DNA from 2 places in the Paenibacillus sp. P5_B5 genome. Region 2 is predicted to be linked to the other one. Evidence: riboswitches for the same ligand, from Rfam matches in the RefSeq annotation. Region 2 holds a riboswitch; the other holds the start of a gene.

Region 1 (10,015 bases), on a different contig from region 2:
CTATACGAAGAATACTTACATCATGCCGATCGAGGAGAAATGGTTCACCTTTTGGGGTGGGACAAATGAAATACTCAACTACCATTATCCTTATGAAAGCCAGCGTTACGCATATGATCTTGTTGTAATGAAAGATAATCAAACCTTTGAAGGAAATGATGCAGTCAATGAGAGTTATTATGCTTATGAGAAGCCTGTGGTTGCTCCTGCGGACGGGGTTGTAGTCGATGTGGAGATGAATGTGCAAGATAATGTGCCTGTAGGCCAAATGAACGAGCAAGAGCCCTACGGAAATTATGTAATCATCGACCATGGGAATCAGGAATACAGCGTAGTTGCTCATATGAAACACCAATCAGCCACCGTCAAGATTGGGGATCAAGTTAAACAAGGGGATCCTATCGGACTATGCGGAAATTCGGGGAATTCCAGTGAGGCTCATATTCATTTCCAAGTACAGAATTCACCCGATTTAGAAGCCGGGAAGTCCATTCGTATACGACTCAAAGGCGATATTGAACCAATTCGCGGACAGTTCGTCAAACCGGGCATATAAGACTACTGTTTCGTTTTGTATACCATATTAATGCCATACTCTTCATTCATTTTTTGGGATATCCGATCTCTAATTTCTGAGCTTGTATTTTTGAGCCAGGAAGTATACAGCTTATCAATCACTTCTGATCTCAGACCTTCATATTTCTTTTTCATGGATTCGACCTTCTTGGATACATTGCTTGTATAAATAACACATGTAACACTAGCAAGAAGAAGAGTCAGTAGAAGCTTTTCATTCGTCAACGCACTTAGGATATAGAGAACATCGCCATGGGATGGAATTAGAGTAAGCTTCAGAAATGCGAGTCCAAACAGGGCCATGAAAAATATACTTGCCGTTACACTGTACCTCAGTCGTTGCTTCAGATTATTGAGCTTGTTGTTACTTTTGATTAATGTCTCAAGCATCTTTTGTGAGTCCGCTGATATTCCGAATTCATTCCACATCTTCATATACACCACCTTTTGTACACATTGTATGCGGTTGTCCAACTGAATAACACGATTAAAAACAAAGAACGCTTATCTAACATCGCCCTAGTAGTAGGAGTGATGAGATAAGCGTTCCATTTAGAGTATTCTATCTAATTAAGTGATTAAGTATCGATTTATATATTCTTCTTACCTCGAACACACTAAACGAATCCAATTTCTGCATCATTAAAATATCCAACCACATTATGGACAAGATGCATGTTGTTTTTGGTAAATGACAATAAACTCTTTAATATGTTCTTGTTTTATATTAAGTCATCTCCAGACAATATGACATATAAAACACTTGGATTCTTTCTTTTACCTATCCAGAATTGTGCTCGTATCTAGTTGTTTATAGTATTTTTGTCATTAGGATCAATTTAATTATAGATTTTATTTAGTTGTTTGAGTTACCATTAGTTTGCAACATCAAACTAAGTACGCCAAATGAAAATGCAATCACTGTCACAATAGCTGGAATATAGGTAATGTCTTTATATAAAACCATTAAACAAAATATACTAATATTTAAAAATATAAATATTGCAACTTTAAACCATTTTGCCTGAATACTTCGCTTTACAATATATGATATTTTATTCATCATTGTTGGTTTTTCATTTTTATCAGAATCAACCATGGAAGTAATCCCCTCTAAAAGGCTATCTAATTCTTCATATCTAAATTGAACGTCTTTACTTAGTTTCTCTTCATTTGGACTATAAATTATTTGATTGTATGTAGATAATGCGTATAACTCGTTCACTAGTTGTAAAACTTTATTTATTTCTTCAACTTTCTTCTGTCTTAATAAGAAATGAATATTAAATTGCATGAAATTTATTATCTTTTCTATTAATATAGATTCGTTTTTGTCAGTCAGAAATATAAATCTATTGTTCATGTGCTGTTCCAATATATATAAATTACGAATTATTCTTGAGACAATATAATTAAATCTGATTCTTGTAAAATGTTTAACTTTATCTTTATTCAACTCTTCTTCTAAAAAAGAAACCAATATGAATAATTTTTCATTCAATGAATGCTTTTTTAATACATCGTTCTTATCTGCAAACATTAATAATACTGCCGCTAATGAAAATCCACCGTAAAAATAACCTAAAAACCACCTGTAATTTGAATTATCAAAAAACATATAAACAAACGAAACTAACAATAATAGTACAATAGTAATAACAACTAACAAACCTAAGTAAATAAATACTACATTTCTATTAATCTTCCATTTGTAGTTCGCTTTATCAGATATAGTTAAAATTTTATTTCGATAGTGTTCAAGCTTGAACATAATCTACCCTTCCCTACTTTCTACACTTAAATTATATAATATTGACCGTTTTCTATATTAGCAATAGTATAATTATACCATAAAAATTGTCGTAATTAGTTGTATTTCCTGTCTTGTTGAATCATCAATAAAAGCTGTAGATCATTCCGCTTGCTACCGCGCACTGAGTTTGGTAAACAGCATACTGCTTTTGCTTATGGATGAACCACTCACGAACTAAAGTAGTTGTAAGATCTTCCATCAAATCAGCCCTTGATTTAACCAAGTTCAAAAATATTTTCGTCTTTGAACAAGTCCATCTGAAATACCTTCTGAACACTTAATGTCAATGTATTTAAAGTACAAGTCATGAATAGTCAGTTACGTATAGTAATTCTTGATGATAAAAGTTGTATTTTTCGGACAATATCGCCTATTTTCTGCCGCGAATATTTCTACCAAATGACAAAGAACGCTTGTCTATATTAATCCACTTGTAGGGATTAATATAGACAAGCATTTTAGTTACTTCTTGCTAGAATAACAGGGTGCGTGCACTATAATGTGTAGTACATATTTGTCATTCAAGCTAAGTTAAATTTACGTCAAACACCGATTAATCTTCTCAATCGCCTTAATTTTGCAAAACAAAATCTTTATCCGCTTGCTCTGTATCCGTATAAACATGCAGAGTCTCATACTTCGTATTGCGTAAAGCCGGCACTTTACCTGCTTCACGAATCAGACGCAGGATTTCGGATATATTCACCTTATGCGCAGTACCTGCCGCGGACACTACGTTCTCTTCCATCATCGTCGAGCCAAAATCGTTACAGCCATATTGTAAGGACAATTTACCAACTTCTGGCCCCATCGTAACCCAAGAGGATTGGAAGTTTGGTATATTATCAAGCATAATTCTCGAAATCGCTAAAGTCTTGAGATAAGCTTCAGGGCCTTGACGCTCATTCTTTAGGGCTACACCAAGTGCAGTATTATCGGGTTGGAAGGTCCATGGAATAAAGGCAAGGAAACCCTTGGAATTCCAGCCATTAAGTGCAACATCATCCTGTGCATCTCGGATACGAAGCAAATGTAATGCTCGCTCTTCCATCGTTTCACCTAAGCCGATGACCATTGTACCCGTTGTATTCATGCCGATTTTGTGTGCGGTTTGCATCACATTCATCCAGTCGCGCCATGATCCTTTGAGCCTAGAAATACGCTGACGAGTACGGTCATCCAGAATTTCTGCGCCTCCACCAGGAAGTGAATCAAGACCAGCGACATGAAGCTCACGTATAACCTCTTCGAGTGAGAGACCATTTGAAACTTCCTGCATCTTCACGATTTCAGCAGGAGAGAAGGAATGCATCGTAATGTTGAACCGTTGCTTAATCGCACGTAGTAAATCCGTATAATAGGAGAAAGGTAAGTCCGGATTCGTGCCACCCTGCATCAAGATCTCTGACCCCCCGACATCCAGCGTTTCTTGGATCTTCTGGAAAATCACTTCATCGGGAAGTACATAACCATCCTTAGAGCCTGGAGCACGATAGAATGCACAGAACCTGCAATAAGTGTCACATATATTGGTGTAATTAATATTTCTTCCAATGACAAAGGTTGTTATCGGATCAGGGTGATGCTTATGCATAATCTGATTAGCAGCATGTCCCATTGCTTCAACTTGATCAGACTCAAACAGCGTTATACACTCATCGATATCGATACGGCCGCCTGAAACAGCTTTATGTAATATGCGTTCAATCGGTTTCAACAAAACACACCTCATTCTTTCTATTTATATGATTAATAAGTTCATCATACGTTCCTTTTACATTTCTTTAATCATCGTAACATATCCTATACACTTGTTGCTATATTCAAGAGTAATTCTTCCTTCTATTTCCTAGATTCTAATCCTTACGACTAACTTACAAGAGTGTAAGATTGGTGTCATTGTATTCGATAGCTGTAACAGATAAACCAGCCAAGAAGAAAGGGATCATCGGATCATTCCCTATCTTCTTGGCTGGTTGTTTGTATATGATCTAACTCAAGTTCTAGCGAGTGCTTGGTCAAGGTCGGCTAGAATGTCGGATATATCTTCTAGCCCTACTGAGAATCGCAGTAGCCCATCTGTAATCCCGCGGGCACTGCGCACTTCGCGAGGCATTGAGGCATGAGACATCATCGCTGGATATGACAAAATGCTCTCAACCGAGCCGAGCGAGACAGCGACTAACGGAACGCGCACAGCGTTCAGTAGCTTCCTAGCACGTTCGCCGGAACCAACGTCGAACGAGACAACTGCGCCATAGCCAAGCGATTGGCGCTCATGGATTTGGCGGCCAGGATGTTCTGGCAGCCCTGGGTAATATACCGCAGCAATATCGGAGCGCTGCGAAAGCCAATCCGCAAGTACACGTGCGGACTGCTCATGTCCGTCCATCCGTGCTTTAAGCGTCTTCATGCCGCGCATCAGCAGCCAGGAATCCATCATGCCAAGTACATTGCCCATGCCATTCTGAATGGCCTTCATCCGATTGCCAAGCTCGTCATTAGCCATGACAGCAAGCCCTGCGAGTACATCACTGTGCCCGCTTAAGAATTTCGTCGCGCTGTGTAGCACAATGTCGACGCCTTGTTCAATTGGACGCTGATGATAAGGCGTCATGAAGGAATTGTCGAGCATGGTAATCAGCCCATGCTCCTTCGCCCATGCCGTTACAGCTGAGACATCCGTAATCCGGAGTGTCGGGTTCGACGGCGTCTCCATGAACACAGCCTTGGTATTTGGCTTCAAGGCTGCTTTCACAGCTTCGAAGTTCGTCATATCGACGAACGTAGTTTCTACTCCCATCCGATTCATAATGGTTGATAAGAATCGATAAGTTCCGCCGTACACGTCTTCTGTACAAATCACATGATCCCCTGCTGATAGAATCATGAATGCTGACGAAATCGCAGCCATTCCTGATGCGAAGGCTAAACCACGTTTGCCGCCTTCTAATAAAGCGATGTGATCCTCTACCGCTTCACGTGTAGGATTTCCCGATCTCGTATAATCGAACACCGGAGGGTGATCGATATCAAAATGATGGAAGGTTGAGGCTTGATAAATAGGCACTGAAGAAGCCCCGGTTACTTTATCGATTTCCCCGCCAAAGTGTAATAGCTTCGTACCAAAGCCATAATCTTTGCGTTCCTCTTCCAAATCCTTTAATGGTTGCATCTCATTGTGTTCTTCACTCATCCGAGTTCACCTCCAGCAAGCTCCCCTTGAGCCATATCAAGCGCATACGCAAGATCAGCTTTAAGATCATCGATGTGCTCAATGCCAACAGAGAAACGTAGTAATCGATCATCTACACCTATACGTTCACGAATCTCTACAGGTATATCAGCATGTGTCTGTACTGCAGGATACGTCATTAGAGACTCAACTCCGCCAAGGCTCTCAGCGAATGCAATAAGCTTAATGTGGCGAAGAAGCGGTTCAACTAAACGGGCATCCGCAACCTTGAATGATAATATCCCCGTGTTGCCACGTGATTGTCTACACTGAATCGCATAACCAGGATGCGTCTCTAGAGCTGGGTAATACACATCCGTGATAAGTGGATGGGCGAGTAAATAGTTAGCAAGCTCTGTCGCATTGGACTCATGCCGTTCCATCCGAAGTGCTAATGTTTTCATTCCACGCATTAGCAGCCATGAATCCTGAGGCCCTAGAACCGCCCCGATTGAGTTTTGCAAAAAGAACATTTTGTCTGACAATTCAGCGCCCTTAGTTACGATTAACCCTGCAAGCACATCATTGTGCCCGCCAAGATATTTAGTTGCTGAGTGCACAACGATATCTGCTCCAAGCTCAAGTGGACGCTGCAGGAACGGAGTCAACAGTGTATTGTCAACAATCGTTAGTAGCTCTTTACCCTTAGCCCAATTACATACAGCTGCCAAATCAGTTACCATCATTAGTGGATTTGTAGGTGTCTCAATGATGATCGCTTTCGTGCTGCCCGGGCGGTAAGCTGTTTCTAGTTCAGTTATATCATTGGTGTCTACGTAAGATGCAAGTACACCAAACCGCGACATAATTTGTTCAAGTAACCGATATGTACCACCGTATAAATCCACTGAAACAATGAGATGATCACCCTGAGAAAACAATGCAAATATCGTTTGTAACGCAGCCATACCAGATGATAACGCGAATCCCCTATCACCCGACTCAAGTTCTGCAATTGCATCCTCAAGTACAGTTCGTGTTGGGTTCTTCGTACGAGCGTAATCAAATCCGGTACTCTGTCCTAGTTTAGGATGGCGATAAGCGGTCGCCTGATAAATAGGAAAGGAAACCGCTCCTGTTATTGGCTCGGAAATCGAGCCGATTTGCGCTAACCTACTCTCTATTTTCATCTATCATCTACTCCGATCATCTATTGTATGGACGGGTTGTTTGTCCTTATTTACGAACTAAATCATAAGGTGTCTCTTGATATACATAATAGTTAAGCCAGTTCGAAAATAATAAATTGGCATGAGCACGCCAAGTGATCATTGGGGTACGAGTTGGATCATCATTCGGATAATAGTTACATGGCAGCGCAATCTCCAGCCCTTTATTTACATCACGATCGTATTCCCATTTGAGTGTATACGGATCATATTCTGAATGTCCGGTTACAAAGACCTGCTTACCGTCCTTTGAAGCGACCAGATAAACACCAGATTCTTCGGATTCCGATAAAATATCTAATTCAGCAAGCTGTGCAATATCCTCATGACGCACTTCCGTATGACGGGATTGTGGTACGAAGAACACTTCATCGAATCCGCGCATTAAATTTATATGACTTTGATTAATCGAATGTGGAAATACACCAAACATTTTCTCTTTAAGTGAATACTTAGGAACTTGATAGTGATAATACAGACCTGCCTGCGCAGCCCAGCATATATGCATAGTTGAAGTGACATTCGTCTTGCTCCAGTCCATGATCTCTTGAAGCTCTTCCCAATACGTCACTTTTTCAAAATCCATCTGTTCAACTGGTGCACCGGTAATGATGAGTCCGTCAAATTGTTCATCCTTCACATCTTCAAATGTTTTATAGAAAAGAGATAAATGCTCTTGCGATGTATTCTTAGATATATGTGTCTTGGGATGCAGCAGCACAAACTCAATTTGCAAAGGTGTATTTGATAGCAACCGAAGTATTTGTGTTTCTGTAGTTTCCTTGGTTGGCATTAAATTAAGTAACGCAATGCGTAAGGGACGAATATCTTGTTGAAAAGCACGCGATTCATCCATCACGAATACGTTCTCAGTTTGTAGAATTTCTTTGGCTGGCAAATGATCAGGAACTTTAACAGGCATGTTACACACTCCTTTATAAATAAAATAAGAAAGACCTTCCTCATTTAAAGAGAAAGGTCACCAATAACCGTACTTATTGTGCCCTCTCTCATCTCCCAAAAAACACCTGATTGGCGCTTCCGCAAGAATTAGCACCGTACGATTTTCACTAGGAAAAATGCCGGTTGCCGGGTATCATCGGGCTAGTCCCTCCACCTACTCTTGATAAGAAAGTTAATATTAATTTGTATTTAATGTTACTTATTCTTACTGAAAAGTCAAGTAATTTAAATAAGACTTGTCAAGCACAGACATAAATTCCCTCATTTTACTCCTTGTACTGTGGAAAATGTAGGTATATACTAAACAAGTATTCGAGAAGACAACAAGAAATGTCTGATTGTCGTATATTTTAGCCAAATTAATCAAATCTATTTAAGGAATAAAGGGGGAGAGAAAGCATGGACGGTGACCCGGGCAGTTGCATCGTGAGTCCAAATATCATATATGTAAAAGCGCAGCGGACGTTACCTGTAATGCTTGCTCTTCTTAACCGAGCTTGTTTTCAGTAGTCCCTGCCTTTCGTTAAAGAAGGGGTGTATCCTATGAAAACACGCTTTGTCCAAAATGGCGTTTTTACGCTGATTGAAGATATCACCCTTGCATTAATTCCACCAGAAGATGGTTTCTATTGGATTGATGCGACGGTTGATGATTTAGATATTCTACAATCCATGTTCCAATTGCATGATTTGGCAGTTGAGGATTGTCTAAGTGAAGAAGAACAACGTCCCAAGCTAGAAATTTATGATGGACATTACTTTATTGTTGTAAATTCCATCCGATTTGATGATGAAGAAATTTTCTTGCGTTCTCTTAATATTTTTCTATATAAACATGTCATTATTACAGTTACCAAGCAAAAAATTAATGAAGTTCGTATGTTGAAGCCGATTTTGTGGGAAGAAGAAGTCAATGCACCTGATAATTTCCTGTATCATCTTATTGATCTTGTCGTTGATAATTACGTTGCGGTCGGTGATCGAATCGAGGATAAGATTGAGAAGCTCGAAGAAGATATTCTGATGCATACTAAGAAAACCCACTTGAACGAAATCGTCGGTCTACGAAGTGAAATACTATGGCTCAAGAAGGCACTCGTTCCTCAGCGTGATGTAATTGGCCATTTGAATAAGCGAGATCTCAAGCTGATCTCAGCTCCACTACAGAAATACTTTGGAGATATTCATGAGAATGCAGTTAAAATCGTAGATACATTTGATACACTTCGCGATTTGATGGGCAACTTACGAGAAGCTTATCAGTCTGCCGTCGCTAATAGGGCGAATGAAATTATGAGAATCTTTACTGCACTAACCACTATTTTCATGCCCCTAACATTTATTACTGGATTATTCGGGATGAACTTTACCAATATATTTGGTTTACTTGAAGTACCGCATGCAGATTTATATGCAATTGGCTTTATGACTTTACTAGGCTGTTTAATGTTTATTCTATTCAAGAAAAAAGATTGGCTATAACTTCATATTTCGCCACATATACAAATCAAGCAGCTGTTCCTAATTTAGGAAAGCTGCTTTTTTAAATTTCATACAACAGAAGAACTTGAATTGGACTGCTCCTTAAGCAGCTTGGAAATATGAATAATACCTAAAAATAATATCGCAGAAATACCCCAATTCATTATTTTGCGTATAATAATTCCCTTATCAAAGGCTTCTACACCATATTCTAGAATCAAACCAACTTTTATCGATGCTAAAAGTATATCTTTAAAAGCAAATCCAAGTGTAACAACCATAAAAATAAATAAGATTCTTTTTTGATAGAATTTCTCTTTCATTATTTTGCGATCATATCCTTGCATTTCAACAAAATCTAATGAAAAGAAAAGTACAATCGGCTTATGGAACGCGACAGTAACAATGAAAAATACAGCTGATATATAGGAAAATATGACATGATTCCATAACATTTGAATGGCAGATGCTGAAATGACATCTATTATTGTTCCAATTGCTAAATTAGCAATCATATAAATGCCAAAGATATGTACTTTTTTAATTAAAACAAAACGATAAATGCTATATAGCAATCCCGGTATCGAAGAGATCAGCATTGCGTAATAATCACCGATATAGTTTCTACTATAGTTCCAAATAACTAAAGGAAATAATACGAAGCAAATCAAATCCAAAATCACAATTTTATTACGCAATGGCAATCCCCTCTTATTAGAAATACCCACTATTAATTGTTAAAATATTACAAAATAACATACCATACGTGTGATTATT
Region 2 (10,015 bases):
TTGTGACCGTTTCCGCCAATACCTTCTGTAGTTCAACGACATCTCGATACAACCCTTGAATTCTAACGAATAAGACCTTCTCATCATTCTCCAGACAGGCTAGAAACCGCTCTATGCGCTTGTTTAACTTGAGTTTAAATTCCATATATGTGTGTAAATGATGTTCTGTATTGTCATCTATGAAAAAATCATGATAAGAGTAAATATGCGAGTAATCATCATATACAATGAATTGCTGATTATACTTTCCGACTACTTGCATATTCTCTATTTCCATAAACCTTGCAAACCGGTGCTTAATCAAATAATTAATACTAGAAAGCTCAGGTGCTGCCATCCAATCTATGATTCCTGGAAATGTTCGTAGTCTATTCTCCTCCAAATGAATCGCAGTTAAACAGCGTCTACCAAGGCTAAACACAGAGTTATATGTTCCTTGTAAATCTTGCAATCTCACATTTAATCCCTCCTCTATCAATCCGAATCATATATATAGTAAATGCGATATCAGAGTTTTAGTTTGGGTAAATGTAGCCATTAGCAAATACAATTAATATAAACATAATTACCGATATGATTGTGACTCAACACCAAATCACTATATTAAAATGATGCTTATAGATAGATGACCGCTGCGCATAAATTTATATTTTCCTCAAACAAAAAAGTCTCGATTCCAAGGAATCAAGACTTTTTATTGGCGAGAGGATAAAATACAATACCTACTGCAACTAACACAAACCCTGAGATGAATGTTGCCAGATTAGCCGTTCCTGCAATTATCATCCAAAGTGAGTACGCTGTAGCAGCCAAAGCGATAAAACCATCTATCTTACGCTGCTTAGATTGCCCCAAGTACGTATCGCCACTTGCAGTTATTTTCAGCTGATAAATGGATGCAGTAATATACGGAATTAGAACAGCCAGTACTGCAATAGTCGTGACATATTCAAAAGCCCCTGCCAGCGAGCTCGATAATGTTGAAATTAGAAGTGCTTGTGTCATCAAGTTTGTAATCAACAGCGAGTTTACAGGTGCTCCATTCTTATTCGTTGCTTTAAATATAGGTATAAATATATCATGCTTTGCTGCTTGATAGGGTACTTCAGCACTCAGTAATATCCATCCAAGTGCACTTCCTATTAAGGAGATCAGACCAAGTCCTGCCATCACATAGCTACCTGACGGACCAATTACGGCTGATAATGCATCAACTAACGGTTTATTAGATGCCATTAGCTCGTCTTGTGTTAATATACCCATCGCAAGTACGGAGATACTTAAGTAAATAAAAAGTGCTATGATTAGACCGATAATGGTAGCTTTCTTAATGTCAGATTTCTTACGTGCTCGTGATGAGAAGACGACAGCTGACTCCACTCCAACAAACGCCCATAAGGTGGCCATCGAAGCTAAGCTAAATTGTCTAAGAAAAGGAATAGGTTCTCCAGTACCGATATCTAATTTATCCTGCATCATCGGTGTAATATTGGCTTTGTCGAACGCCCATAAGCCAATTACAATGAAAATTGCAAAACCAAGCACTTTTGCAGTGGTAGCAATCAGATTGAGCTTACCTGCTCCTTCAATTCCACGTATAATAATGAGATGATTAACCCACAAGAACATGGAGCAGATTATAAAGGTAATAGCATTCCCAAGTTTAAATGAGAAACCAAATATCGAAATCAGTTCAATTTGACTTGTCATCATTGGAAAGAAAGCAGATAAGTAACTGGCAAAAGTCGTCACTATGGCTACGTTACCTGCTATATTTGCGACCCAATATCCCCAAGTAGATAAGAAGCCAGCAACATGGGCTCCTTTTGAGTTTTCTTTAAATAAGCCTTTGGCATACATTTGCGGTCCGCCGCTGAGTTCAGGTTTACGAATTGACAAATTACCGAAAACGAGGGCGATCAACATAACGCCAAATCCTGTAAGAATCCAAGCTAGTATGACTCCCATTGGATTTGCTGCTTTTGCAAGTGTGCTTGGAAGCATAAATATGCCTGAACCCACCATATTGCCTACAACAAGTGCAATTAATAGCCACAAGCCAAGTTTGTTGTCTTTCATGATGTAATTATTACTCCTCCTTGTGACTCTCACTTTTTTTCACAAAGTTTACTATACCTTAGAATAAATGCTTGAATCAAGAATAATTCCTACCAAATAAGTTGTAATTATTTGGTGTCATTAATAATAGGGTTGACATTTGTTTTGACCTCGGCCTATACTGTTAAATACAACTAAAAATAACTTTCTTATCAAGAGTGGCGGAGGGAAAAGGCCCGATGAAGCCCGGCAACCGATTATGATGTAGCTATAGCTTAAAGCTAATTTTTCATAATGTCATGGTGCTAAATCCTTCAGAATTTGAGCAATCGAATTCTGGCAGATGAGATGCGGATGATGACGATCAACCCTTTTGCTCTGCGCAATAGGGTTTTTTTTATTTTAGAAACGCACCTGTTTATGAGAACGGTATAATCGTTTCTTCATGTAGAAAACATAACAACTAAGAAGGTGACAACAATGATGATTCAGCTAGAAAGTATTAATAAAACCTATGTAGACGTGAAAGCAGGCAATAAACATACGGATGCATTACGAGATGTTAATCTTCAAATTAAGCAAGGTGAAATCTTCGGCATGATTGGACATTCAGGAGCTGGTAAAAGTACTCTCCTCCGAATGATCAATCTCCTCGAACGTCCGACCTCAGGCAAAGTACGTATCAATGAGATTGAATTAACTTCTCTAAGTCATAAAGAGTTACAAGAAAAACGTAGGAAGATCGGAATGATTTTTCAACACTTTAATCTGCTCTCCTCTTCTACGGTGGAGCATAACATTGCTTTTCCACTTAAGTTAGCCAAACGTTCTACTACTGTAATAAACCATAAAGTAGATGAACTGCTTAAACTTGTAGGGCTTGAGGAACATCGGAATAAATACCCCTCTCAGCTTTCAGGTGGACAGAAGCAACGTGTTGGAATTGCAAGAGCTTTAGCAGCAGATCCAGACATTCTACTATGCGACGAAGCTACATCAGCTCTTGACCCGCAGACAACGAGTTCGATTCTACAATTGCTCTCTGATATTAATCGTAATTTAGGTATAACCATTGTCTTAATTACACATGAAATGCAAGTCATACGATCGATATGTGATCGCGTCGCAGTCATTAATCAGGGGATGATCGTTGAACTAGGTAATGTAGCAGAAGTTTTCCTACATCCTACCCATGAAGTCACGAAGCAGTTTATTCTTGAGCTATCTGATTCTGTAGAACAGAATTCATTCTTATATTCATCAGATTATCCGCACCAACTTGTGAAAATCACATTCTTGGGTGAGCATACTTATTATCCTATTCTTTCTGAAACTGTACAGGCAACAGGAGTTACCTTTGCCATTATGCAAGGAACGATTTCCAAGATGAAGGATGTTCCATATGGTCAGTTAGTCGTTTCATTTCAGGGCGATACGCAAGCCGTTGAGCAGACGATAGAACAATTAACGAATCGCGGTCTGCATGTGGAGGTGATGAAATGAGTTTAGATCTGTTAAGCTCCATTAACTGGACAGATATTGGACAAGCAACTATCGATACCCTAATCATGCTGATTTTCTCTTCCTTATTTACTTTTATCATTGGTTTACCGATTGGCGTCCTTCTATTCTGGACATCCAGTAAACAAGGCTTGTCACGAGTCTTATACAGAATCGTATCCTTTATTATTAATATTCTGCGCTCTGTACCATTCATTATTCTAATGATTGCGGTTATCCCTATTACTCGGCAACTCGTTGGAACATCGATTGGGGTGCAAGCCGCGATTCCTCCACTTGTCTTTGCAGCTACACCATTCTTTGCGAGACTTGTGGAAACTGCTTTGCGAGAAGTTGATCGAGGTGTTATCGAAGCAGCACAAGCAATGGGCGCATCGAATATGCAGATCATTTTCCGTGTACTGCTTCGCGAAGCTAGACCAGGCTTATGGGCAGGAATAACGATTACGACAGTTACCCTCGTATCCTATACAGCCATGTCAGGATTTGTTGGCGGCGGCGGATTAGGTGATCTTGCAATACGCTATGGTTATCAGCGTTTTGATACTACGGTTATGGTAGTGACCATCATCATCCTGATTATTCTTGTACAACTGCTCCAAATGACAGGTGATAAGCTTGTCACTCGTTTCACCAAAAAATAAGAAATCACATCTAAGGAGAGATTTTCATGAAAAAACTATTATCCGCCCTACTCGTAGCCTCCCTGCTACTGATTACAACCGCTTGTGGTGGAACTAAGGAAGGTACAATCACCATTGGCGCTACTGCAGTGCCTCATGCTGAAATTCTGAATATGATTAAGCCCATACTCAAAGAGCAAGGTGTTGATTTAGTAGTCAAAGAATTTACCGACTATATACTACCGAACACCCAGTTATTTGAGAAACAGCTTGATGCGAACTTCTTCCAGCATGCTCCATACCTAGAGTCACAAAACAGAGAAAAGAAAATGGATCTCGTACCCGTAATCGGTGTTCATGTAGAGCCATTCGGAGCGTACTCTAAGAAAATTAAAAATATCAATGAGCTAAAAGATGGCGCAACCGTAGCGATCCCGAACGATCCTTCGAATGGCGGTCGTGCCCTTCTATTACTTGAAAATCAAGGTCTGATTAAACTTAAAGCTAATGCAGGCATTGAAGCTACTCCAAATGATATCGAAGTTAACACTAAAAACTTAGTAATTAAAGAGCTTGACGCGGCAATGCTTCCTAGAGCGCTTGATGATGTTGAATTATCACTAATCAATACGAACTATGCTCTCCAAGCAGGGCTTAATCCAGTGAAGGATGCTCTGTTCATTGAGGATCAAAAATCCCCTTATGTGAATATCCTAGCCGCTCGTCCTGACAATAAAGATTCTGAAGAACTACAGAAGGTTGCCAAAGCACTTACTTCACCAGAAGTAAAGAAATTTATTGAAGAAAAGTACCAAGGTTCCATCGTTCCAGCATTCTAATGTAGAACTTATCCTTTCTTCATAAATGAACAAAACCTCGAAATTATGATGCTGATTATCCAGCATAAATATTTTCGAGGTTTTTTAGTGTAAACATCTTCCAATACGAACAAATGTTTGTTATAATTAAACCAAACAAATGTTCTTATAAGGAGGTATTAATGATGAAAGTTTGCTACAATTTTCGTTTTATCGATGAGGAGAATGAATATAATTGGAATGACCTTACTTTCAAGTTCTATCGGGAGGGTCATGTTGTGATCATTGACAATGAGTCAGGAAATCGTGTGCATCCGAAACAATTGAAAGGTAAAGCGTTAGATTTCTATATTCGCAAACGTATTTATCTCATTAAGACAAACCTACAAGAACAACAACTTAAATATGCGTAGATCTATATTCACAGTTCATCACATGATCATTAACAATACCTACACCTTGCATGAATGCATAGATAATCGTGGATCCAACAAAGCTAAAGCCGCGTTTCTTCAGGTCCTTGCTTATAGCATCCGATAATGGAGTTGAAGCTGGAACCTCACTTAATGACTGCCACTCATTAAGAATAGGTTGATGGTTCACATAGCTCCAGATATAGTGATTAAATGAACCAAACTCTTCTTGAATACGAATAAAGGCCTGTGCGTTATTGATTGTTGCACGAATTTTCAATCGATTTCGCACAATCCCTTTATTCTGCAATAGCTCATTGTACTTGGCTTCATCATAGCTCGCCACCTTGTGGACATCGAAGTGATCCAACGCTTCTCGGTAGTTCTCACGTTTCTTCAGAACTGTGTACCAACTCAGCCCAGCTTGGGCTCCTTCAAGAATAAGCATTTCGAATAGCTTAACATCATCATGAACAGGCACTCCCCACTCATGATCATGATAATCTACATATAGCGGATCTTCATTTACCCACCCACACCTAACTGCCATACCAATCAACACCTTTCATAACGATCACAAGAATAGAAACTCATGTTCGTATCTTAACAGACAGATGTTGTTTTTGTCGATTCCTTTTTTTGATGAATGAATCTTACAATGATGCCTTGACTAGTTGATAGCAAGCAAGTTTCCCCTAAGGAAACTTTTATGGCAAAAAAAATTGCAACACATGTGTATTGAATAAATTAGGTGAATGACTCATATCTATATTCACCATTATTATACAATACAACAAAGTTGCAATAGATCTTAACTTGTCTAAACTTTATTCTTAGATATACGATTCATGCTTGGGTTATATTCCGACGCCTTCGTAGAATTCAATGTTATTGCCTCTTCCAATATGGATGCGTTATTCTGACGATTTTTTATTTTTTCCGCTTTATTCTTCGGCATTTTGTCTGTCACCTCCATTCGATCCTCACATAGTTTGCTATGAACAGACATTTCGTATGTGTCGAATCGATGGTGAGCAGATCGGATTGTGCGCTTACCCAGGAAATACTTCGCAAGGAAATATTCAATTTCCCGTTGTTTCAGATAAGCTACAAGCTCGGTATGAAACCCGCCAATTTAGTGCAATTTAATTGATGTGCATCATATTGGAACATTAGCGATGCGAACCATCAATTGAAGGAGGCGAATACCGTGCCGGAAAGTCAACAACATCAAGAACCAATTAAGCACGCGGAAGAACATGCAGAAAGTGCAATTATGGCAGCACAACGTGCTGAAGCAATGCTTCATGATGCTTTAATAGCAGCTGATCCACAGCAAATTCAAACTGCACAAGCAAGAATAGAGCAAACGAAACATGATATTGTGGAAGCTCGTAAACATATGGTTGAGTTTAGTACTATGGAGCCATATGCACAGCAGCTATCTTCCAAATCTGAAGATTTACATAAAGCTTCGCTTGATATGGAAGTAGCAACTGACAGATCCAAAATGCCGAAACAAGTGAGATAATGGATCACAGTTCCACACTACCTGATCTTCGGTGTATGAATCCCAGCAATACAAAAGATAAGAATGATGCACTCAAAACGTAAAACAATGAAGCCAGTGACACATAATTAAGCATAAATCCACCGATCAGAGGTCCTACTAAGCTGCCGAGACTAAAGTTCACCGAAGCAATAATATTCGCTTTAGGTAACAATTCTTTCGGCAGTATATCTGCCGCATACGCCATACCAAGTGAGAAGAAGGAGCCAACCATGCCTCCGCCTATTACGAATAAGGTTCCGACTATCCACACATTTGCACCTGCGAATGGAACTAGTAAAAATGCTGCTGCACCAATTGTTCCAGTAACCAGTAACACAGGTTTACGACCAAGCTTATCACTCCATGTACCAAGCGGCAATTGCAGGATTAAACCACCGATACCAATTAACGGCAGCAGGATAGCAACAGCTCCTTCCGTAAACCCAGAGCGCAGTCCATATACAGGGAACTGTCCGTTCATCGACGCTTCCATAAATCCATAGAGGATCGATGGAATTAAGGCAAACCAAGCAATTCGAATCACATTGGAATAAGTTTGGTTAATCTTTTTGGTACTTTTGACGGCGAAGCCTTCTTTGGAATCAGGCATCTTAACAACGAGTAAAGTTAGTACCAATAAATAACAAAATGCTAATACAACGAATGGTACCCACACTCCGTGTTTAATAAGTGGGATTCCGAATGGTCCGATGGTAAACCCTAAACCATAAGACATGCCGTATAAGGAAATGTACCGTCCTCTACGATCAAGTGGAGCTGAAGCAACAACCCATAATTGGGAAGCAAAATGCAGAGCACTGTCTCCTATTCCTACAAGTAATCGAAGGATAAACCATATCCATAAGTTTTGTGTAAGAGGGAACATAACGATTGAACCTATAACAAGGATCATACCTGCTACAATGACAGGCTTAAAACCAAATTTTCTTGTTGGTTTCTCAATAAAGAACATCGTTCCTAAGATACCGATATATAATCCAGCGGCGTTCAATCCATTAACCTCAGGTGAAACACCTGCTTGTTCTAATATGATCGTCAATAGCGGTAATAATAAGCCTTGACTTGATCCTGCTACAATGACGACTAATAAAAGTAAAATAAGTTGCACTAATAATGACTTCCTTCCAAGTTTATAACGATTACAGAGTTCATAACACACTTAATCCGGGAAGAGCTCTGCCCTATCTAATCGATCAACCACATTTTGCAACTTGTGATGAGCTGGAACACGAAACTTTGGATCTAACAATATTCGAAGCCTCTTGATCCAAGCATCAAATTCAGCTGTAGCTGCAAATACGTTCGCATACCAATCATTCATATAGACAAAATAAGGTCCAGGATACTTCTCTGTAAGAAACGATAGCAACGTATTCAGCGGGGTATACTTCTTACGTTTACCTTCCCACTGATCAATCACATAATGATTTTGTATATGAAGGCTTTCGATTATCGCTTGTAAGTTCTTGATCCGCTTATAATAAGGATTGTCACAAGGAAACTTCATACGTTTAAGCGTTTCTTCATGCTGAGGAGCAAATACGACCTTAGCAAATGATCGTTCATTAGTAAGCTCAAACAATCTAGTCACCTGCTCCTCCTCCCAATCATCGAACGAATCTAACACAAATAACGTCCCTTTAACCTTTGACTTAGGCTCCTCATAACCAAAAGGGACTGTAATATTGTCTCTAGCCATCGTTATCCCAACCACCTTTCGAATACCTGTATCTAGATTAACCTACCATCGTCATCATCATGCCATGAAAACATTTTCGTTTATAGCCCAATTATTATATAATACAACATGTATTCCTAAAATAACTTTATTCTCAAAGGAGACGAAATCGCATGAGAGATCCGCGTTTACAAGTATTCGCTAAGAATATCATCAATTACTCCGTCAACTTGCAACCAGGCGAAAACGTTCTAATCGATTTTATCGGCATCAAAGATTCTGAACTACTGAAATGCTTTATTGAGGAAGCACACAAAGCAGGCGGTCATCCTTTCGTAGACATGAAAGATCCTGCTGTCACTCGTTCCATCATGTTAAACGGTACGAAAGAGCTATTCGAAAGCATGGCTGATATTGAATTACACCGCATGAAGAAAATGAATGCTTACATAGGTGTTCGCGGCGGCGAAAACATCACAGAAACTTCAGATGTTCCTGAGGATCAAATGAAGATGTATACGCAAATTTATGCCCGTCCTGTAACTGATCAACGTGTGAACCATACGAAATGGTGTGTTATGCGTTATCCAAGCCCGTCAATGGCTCAGCAAGCAAATACGAGCACAGAAGCTTTTGAAGATTTCTACTTCAATGTATGTAATCTGGATTACAGTAAAATGGCAGTTGCAATGGATCCTCTTGTTGAACTTATGCACAAGACAGATCGCGTTCGTATCGTGTCCCCAGGTACGGATCTAAGCTTCTCCATTAAAGATATTCCAGCAATCAAATGCTCCGGCTTACGCAATATTCCAGATGGTGAAGTATACACCGCTCCCGTAATTGATTCGGTCAATGGTGTTCTTTCATACAACTGTCCTACCGTATACTCAGGTACATCATTTGAGAATGTTGTGCTTCGTTTCGAGAATGGTAAGATCATTGAAGCCACTGCGAACAATACCAAACGTATCAATGAAATACTAGATACAGATGACGGAGCTCGTTATATCGGTGAATTCGCGATCGGCGTTAACCCTTATATCCTGCATCCAATGAAGGATACCCTATTCGACGAGAAAATTGCGGGATCCTTCCACTTCACACCAGGTCAAGCTTATGTTGTTGCTGATAACGGTAACCGCTCCTCAGTACACTGGGATATGGTTCTGATTCAACGTCCTGAATACGGCGGCGGAGAAATTTACTTTGATGATGTACTCATTCGTAAAGATGGCTTATTCGTCATCCCTGAGCTTGAGTGCTTGAATCCTGAGAACTTAAAATAGCAATTAGTAAGAAGTAAAAGCAAGCTCCCGTATTAACGGTGA

Evidence for each region. Region 2 has a riboswitch for S-adenosylmethionine ahead of AC1DOK_RS15400 (methionine ABC transporter ATP-binding protein). Riboswitches for the same ligand answer to the same signal wherever they lie in the genome.
Region 1: linked by a shared signal. The riboswitch ahead of metA (homoserine O-acetyltransferase MetA) and the one ahead of AC1DOK_RS15400 (methionine ABC transporter ATP-binding protein) in region 2 are both predicted to bind S-adenosylmethionine.

What each region holds. Positions count from the first base shown of each region.
Region 1 is NZ_JBFULK010000005.1:337,689-347,703, reverse strand. It holds gene AC1DOK_RS09365 (peptidoglycan DD-metalloendopeptidase family protein) at 1-556, shown strand, start outside; gene AC1DOK_RS09360 (DUF2663 family protein) at 559-1,011, opposite strand; gene AC1DOK_RS09355 (hypothetical protein) at 1,433-2,347, opposite strand; gene mqnC (cyclic dehypoxanthinyl futalosine synthase) at 2,961-4,106, opposite strand; gene AC1DOK_RS09345 (trans-sulfuration enzyme family protein) at 4,386-5,585, opposite strand; gene AC1DOK_RS09340 (PLP-dependent transferase) at 5,582-6,754, opposite strand; gene metA (homoserine O-acetyltransferase MetA) at 6,801-7,715, opposite strand; SAM riboswitch class I at 7,801-7,926, opposite strand; gene corA (magnesium/cobalt transporter CorA) at 8,300-9,238, shown strand; gene AC1DOK_RS09325 (VC0807 family protein) at 9,307-9,936, opposite strand.
Region 2 is NZ_JBFULK010000011.1:52,338-62,352, reverse strand. It holds gene AC1DOK_RS15410 (DUF1796 family putative cysteine peptidase) at 1-457, opposite strand, end outside; gene AC1DOK_RS15405 (amino acid permease) at 685-2,079, opposite strand; SAM riboswitch class I at 2,265-2,408, shown strand; gene AC1DOK_RS15400 (methionine ABC transporter ATP-binding protein) at 2,542-3,561, shown strand; gene AC1DOK_RS15395 (methionine ABC transporter permease) at 3,558-4,223, shown strand; gene AC1DOK_RS15390 (MetQ/NlpA family ABC transporter substrate-binding protein) at 4,250-5,041, shown strand; gene AC1DOK_RS15385 (hypothetical protein) at 5,206-5,433, shown strand; gene AC1DOK_RS15380 (DNA-3-methyladenine glycosylase I) at 5,420-5,983, opposite strand; gene AC1DOK_RS15375 (hypothetical protein) at 6,254-6,391, opposite strand; gene AC1DOK_RS15370 (hypothetical protein) at 6,644-6,964, shown strand; gene AC1DOK_RS15365 (MFS transporter) at 6,969-8,114, opposite strand; gene AC1DOK_RS15360 (hypothetical protein) at 8,166-8,705, opposite strand; gene AC1DOK_RS15355 (aminopeptidase) at 8,858-9,973, shown strand.